One region of the Bacillus sp. CZDM1 genome, then DNA from elsewhere that is predicted to be linked to it. Evidence: riboswitches for the same ligand, from Rfam matches in the RefSeq annotation. Region 1 holds a riboswitch; the other holds the start of a gene.
The links. A riboswitch is a leader RNA that binds a small molecule or an ion and turns the genes downstream of it on or off. The one in region 1 is predicted to bind lysine.

Region 1 (3,206 bases):
ACGTGATGTTTCCATGTTTCCAATTTACAATGAACCTGAAGAAGAGATTCTCACTTTCCTTGGTCAATTTTACGAAAAATCGAATCATTTCAAGCCAAAGGAAATTCTCATTCAGGATGAAGTTGACTTAACCATAGCGGAGCAGCTTCTTCAAGTGAAAGTACTAAAGCCGCAGCGTGGTCAGAAAAAAGATTTGATTAAAATGGCAATCAAAAATGCAAAAATTGCACTGAATGAGAAATTTTCGCTGATTGAAAAGGATGAGGTTCGAACCATCAAAGCTGTTGAGAATCTTGGAGAGCTTATGGGTATTTATACCCCTCACCGAATTGAGTCTTTCGATAATTCTAATATTCAGGGGACAGACCCGGTATCTGCCATGGTCGTATTTATTGATGGGAAGCCGAATAAGCGTGAGTATCGAAAGTATAAGATAAAATCGGTGGTAGGTCCTGATGATTATGAATCGATGCGTGAAGTAACCAGAAGGAGATATTCAAGAGCCCTCAAAGAGGAACTGCCACTCCCGGACTTAATTATTATTGATGGTGGAAAAGGACATGTGGAGGCTGTTAGAGACGTTCTAGAGAATGAACTGGGCTTGGATATTCCACTGGCTGGATTGGTGAAAGATGATAAACACAAAACGTCTAATTTGTTATATGGCAATCCGCTTGAAATTATCCCGCTTGGCAGAAACAGCCAAGAGTTTTATTTATTACAAAGAATTCAAGATGAGGTTCACCGTTTTGCGATCACCTTTCATCGCCAAACACGTGGAAAAAGTGCATTTCAATCGGTGCTGGATGATATTACAGGTGTAGGTGAAAAACGAAAAAAACAATTATTAAAGGAATTTGGTTCGGTTAAGAAAATGAAAGAAGCCACATTTGAAGAGTTTAGAGCGCTGGGTATTCCAGCTCCTGTAGTGGAAGAATTAATGAAAAAACTTCAATCTTAGTGATTGTCAGAATAATGGCACTATGCTATAATGAGTGAAAATTATATTACTATCACTTTTTTATACTAAAGTGAAGGTAGAGGTGCGAGCTTCAATAGTAATGATTCTGAGAAGGATGAGCTTCTGGGAAGAATCATGAAAGGGGATGTTCGCCGAAGTGAAGAAAGTCTCATTTCTTTCTTTGCTGGTCCTGTATTGAATAAATGCCGGATTGTCAAGATGTCATGTCTTGGAGAGCTATCTTACATTGTAGAACGCAGAATTTTTTTTGTGTATTTAAGCAATGAGATGCCCTCTCATTGCTTTTTATTTTTTTTGCGGGGAAAACTATAATGATAGCTAAACCTATAACTGAAAGCAGGGGAAACGATGGGTTTAATTGTTCAAAAGTTTGGCGGCACTTCAGTCGGAAGTGTAGAGAAAATACTTAATGTAGCACAGCGGGTAAAAGCGGAAACTGATCAGGGGAATCAGGTTGTAGTGGTTGTTTCAGCGATGGGAAAATCAACTGATCAGCTGGTGAATCTAGCGAAAGAAATTTCTGGACAGCCAAATAAACGTGATATGGATATGCTGTTGAGCACAGGTGAACAGGTAACGATTGCCTTATTATCAATGGCCCTGAATGAGCAGAAGCTTCCAGCCGTATCGTTTACTGGGTGGCAGGCTGGAATTGTCACAGAGCCTATCCATGGAAATGCCCGCATCACAACGATAAATACAGATGCTGTAAAAAATCAGCTGGCAGATGGGAAAGTGGTAATTGTTGCAGGTTTCCAAGGGGTTACCGAAAATGGCGAGATTACAACTCTGGGTCGAGGCGGTTCTGATACGACCGCGGTGGCGCTTGCTGCTGCGCTAAAGGCTGATAAATGCGATATTTATACAGATGTAACCGGAGTTTTCACGACTGACCCAAGATATGTGAAGAGTGCGCGTAAATTAAAATCAGTGTCTTATGATGAAATGCTTGAGCTTGCCAATTTAGGAGCAGGTGTCCTGCATCCAAGAGCAGTAGAATTTGCGAAAAACTATCAAGTACGACTTGAAGTTCGCTCAAGTTTGGAGAGAGTAGAAGGAACAGTGATTGAGGAGGAAGCATCAATGGAACAAAACCTTGTAGTCCGTGGCGTGGCATTTGAAGATGAAATTACTAAAGTGAGCGTGTTAGGTCTTACCAATTCTTTAACAAGTTTATCAACAATCTTCACAACATTAGCTGAGAACCATTTAAACGTCGATATTATCGTTCAAAGCACAACAGAAGCAGAAACAGCAAATCTTGCTTTCTCGATTAAAACGGATGACCTGTTAGAGACGTTAAATGTCCTTGAAAATAACAAGGATGTCCTGAATTATGATCAGCTTGACGCTGAAAATAAACTGGCGAAGGTTTCCATCGTTGGATCCGGAATGATTTCAAACCCAGGTGTCGCAGCTAAAATGTTTGAAGTACTGGCTGCCAGCCAAATTCAAATTAAAATGGTCAGCACCTCAGAAATAAAAGTTTCAGCAGTAGTCGAAGAAAAACACATGCTAAAAGCAGTAGAAGTCCTGCACCAGGCATTTGGTCTAAATAGCGAAGCATAAAAAAGTATCCTTGGAGGAAACCCTCCAAGGAATACTTTTACCCTGACTGTCCGCCTGAGGTGGACAGTGTCCACGGATGGTGACAGGCACCAAAAGAGGCACCAAAAGAGGCACCAAAAGAAAATAACACTATTAAATTGTGTCTTTTCGATCCCATTTGACGGTGAATTGGACTTTGTTTGCTTTTTTTATTGGGTGTTCGAAGGCTTCGGCGATGACTTGTTTTTGGTGTTGGATTTGCTCCGCTAGGAAGCCTGCTTCGATTTGGAAGTAGTGTTCTGCTTTTGACTTGACTCGAGAAACGATTAGCGGGCTGACTAGTTCAAATTCGATTTCATCTTTTCGTTCTTTTTTTATTTCGAGCTGTCCCCATGAGGCTCTAGTAAAGAATTCGATGATGTCATCAAAAGTGTTTAATGGGTGTTTACGAGCTAGACTTTTTCCAGCCCAATACAGAATCTCTGGAGTGTCTTTGCCTAAAACTTCTGGCAATACAAATTCTCTGATCAGCTCGTAACCAAATAGTGAAATATTTCTTGATTCATCCGATTGTAAAATAAGTTCGACGGCAGTACTTTCATTCATAAATAGCTTCCCCTCTTTCTACCATTCTATTATATACAATTACGGCTTTAAGTAAGAACACTTTTTATGG
Region 2 (3,206 bases), on a different contig from region 1:
GAGGATCCGATGATGGAGACAACTTCTCCTTTATTCACCGAAAAATTAATGTCTTTTAATACTTCATGTGTTCCAAAGGATTTGTTTAAATGTTGAATATCAATAATCTTTTCCATATTCTCTCTCCTCCTTCTCCCATTATTTTTGATTTACTTCTCCTTGTGTGTCGTTTCCAATCATCGTATAGTTGTCAGCACCATCTAATCTCTTTTCAAGGTATAGCAATATTCTTGTTACAATAAAGGTCATCACAAAATAAATCATACATGCTACGAAAAATGATTCGAAATATCTAAAGTTATTACCCGAAATCGATTTTGTAACAAAATATAATTCTGTAACGGATATAACATTCAGAACGGACGTATCTTTAATATTAATAACAAATTGATTCCCTGTTGCCGGTAGAATATTTCGAACAACCTGTGGCAATACTACATTCCACATCGTTTGGAAATGAGTCATTCCGATAGCATGAGCTGCTTCGAACTGTCCTTTATCGACCGAAACAATCCCACCACGTACAATTTCAGCCATATAGGCTCCCGTATTAATTGATACAACAATAATCGCTGCAACAAAAACATTCATATCGATACCAAATGCTAACGCAGAACCATAATAAATAACCATCGCTTGTACAATCATCGGTGTTCCACGGAAGAATTCAATATAGATTGATAGAATTGCGTTAATTACATTTAACAAAGCTTTCTTTGCCCCACGTTCAGGCATTGGGATGGTTCGGATTACCCCTGCCGCTAATCCAATAATTGCCCCAATAATTGTCCCTATAAGAGAGATCAATAGTGTTAAACCAGCGCCACGAAGGAACATAGGCCAGTTTTCTGCAATTATTTTAATGACCCACTCAAGACTCATCTTTTATCCTCCTTTACTGTATAAAACCGACTGTATGATTCAATACAGCCGGTTTCTCATGATTAATTTGCTGCTGGTTGATTCTTAATAGCATTATCCATAATACTGGTACGGTCTTCCTCTGAGATACCAGCTAAAATTTCATTGATTTTATCTGTTAAGTCGCTGCCCTTTTCAAGTCCGACTGCGATTGCTGTATCATCTGCTGATGTTTTAAATCCTTCTTCAAATTCAACCATTACATAGTTTTCATTTGCAGCTGAGGCACTAACTCCTTCTGGACGCTCAGAAACGTATCCATCAATCATTCCTGATTCAAGGGCTACTCTCATAGCTGGGAAGTTGTCCATTGCTGTTTTCTTTTCTACACCTTCAATTTGATCGATCACTGAATAGTGGAAGGTATTTAATTGAGCTGTAACTTTTGCCCCTTTGAAGTCTTGGATAGAAGTAGCACCTTCATACTTGCTGCCCTTTTTTACAACCATCACTAAATTGGATGTATAGTAGTTATCTGAAAAGTCGATTGTTTCTTTACGTTCTGCTGTTGGTGACATACCAGCGATAATTGCATCAATTTTACCTGATTGTAAAGCTGGTACAAGGCCATCCCACTCTGTTTTGACAATAACTAATTCTTTCCCTAAACCTTCAGCCACTTTTTTTGCGATTTCCACATCATACCCACCTGCATATTCTGCAGAGCCGTCTATTTTAACTCCACCATTGGAATCATCGTTTTGAGTCCAGTTAAATGGCGCATATCCCGCTTCAAGGCCGACCGTAAACGTATTATCCTCTGATGCTCCAGAATCAGAACCCTTGCTTGTCCCACATCCTGCTAATAGAACCATAGCCGAAACCAATAAAACAATAAATAATGATAACTTATTTCTCATGTTGCTCTCCCCCTGTTTTTTAATAGTTTACTATAAACAAAAAACGGCCTGAGATAAACTCAGGCCGCAATATGCATAGTTCCCTTAAGTCCACTCTTTTATCCCAAATGAGATAGCACAACTCAATAAACCGGAAAGTTTATTGAGACAGTCCTGCAGTTCTTAACTACAGACCCAGCATGTAATATTGAGAATATTACAAACTTCGGCGACATTTCCTTCTCCTTAGCATCACGGCTTCTCAAGCTCCACTAAAGACTGTTAAATATCGCGCCTCTACCTCACTGAAAAAAAGTGAGGTCTTATTAAATTATATTAATATACTACAGCATTTTGTCGAAATCCGTCAACTAGTTATTTAGGGCAATTTCTGCCAAACTATTGTTCCAAAGGATTAAAAACATTTTAATCATAGATTGAACATGATATCGATTTCTTTAACTTGGAGTACCAGCTTTACAGAAAATATCATTCTGATTGGAAAAAGCATAAAGATCAGGATACTAACGAAGAAAAAGGCGTGCAATAAATTAGCACGCCTACCTTTTTTTCAATTACTTATAAAAAACGAATAATTGAATGTTGATTTCCATAATATCTCATTGTTTCTTTTGATTATTACCTATTAATTTGAAATAGCATTTCTTCTTTTAACGTAGTATAAAACGCCGCCAGATAGAACTAATAATAATCCTGCTAGTAAAATGTTAAAGTTGTTTGTTGCTGTATTCGGAAGTTCATGATCAGCTTGAGCAGGAATCTTATTAGATTCTGGTTCGCCTTCGAATACACCATACGTACTGAAGTGATCGGTATAAGCTGAGATTTCACCATTTTTGTATTCTCCCCCGATTAGTTCCCACTTTTCTTCCTCTACATTCCAATAATAAACTTTTACATTCTTAGGATTCACAATTTGTTTTGGATCAACTTTGAATGTAAGTTTAACTTTTTCTTTGAACTCATACAATTTGCCATCAGCTTCAATGGTAAAGTCATAAACAGCTAGTGAACCATTGGCTGCCATTTTCTTCACTTTAATATCTAGGTTTTCTGCTAACGGCAGGATAGAAGCAGGAATTTGCACATCTACATTTCCATTGCTAACCTGAATTACTGCATTTGCATCTTTTAAAGCTTGAATCTGTTCTTTTGTCAGTGTTACAGTTGCATTCATTTTATTATCAACTTCAATAACAACGATTGCTTTTTCTTCAAGATTTTTTAGAGCCTCATCACTAATTGTATACTTGTTAGCTTCTTTAACTACTGGCGGTTTAACCTCATTTGATTTACTTGGATTTTCACCTGGTTTGTTACCTGGATTTTCTCCAGGTTTATTACCTGGGTTTTCGCCTGGTTTATTGCCTGGATTTTCTCCCGGTTTATTGCCTGGATTTTCTCCCGGTTTATTGCCTGGATTTT

Region 2: linked by a shared signal. The riboswitch ahead of ACY3XC_RS27885 (transporter substrate-binding domain-containing protein) and the one ahead of ACY3XC_RS03975 (aspartate kinase) in region 1 are both predicted to bind lysine.

The regions. Positions count from the first base shown of each region.
Region 1 is NZ_JBUESO010000001.1:746,505-749,710, reverse strand. Features, by position in the region: gene uvrC (excinuclease ABC subunit UvrC) at 1-961, shown strand, start outside; lysine riboswitch at 1,031-1,209, shown strand; gene ACY3XC_RS03975 (aspartate kinase) at 1,331-2,551, shown strand; gene ACY3XC_RS03970 (YslB family protein) at 2,684-3,136, opposite strand.
Region 2 is NZ_JBUESO010000025.1:25,572-28,777, forward strand. Features, by position in the region: gene ACY3XC_RS27875 (amino acid ABC transporter ATP-binding protein) at 1-116, opposite strand, end outside; gene ACY3XC_RS27880 (amino acid ABC transporter permease) at 139-882, opposite strand; gene ACY3XC_RS27885 (transporter substrate-binding domain-containing protein) at 945-1,781, opposite strand; lysine riboswitch at 1,887-2,068, opposite strand; gene ACY3XC_RS27890 (5'-nucleotidase C-terminal domain-containing protein) at 2,407-3,206, opposite strand, start outside.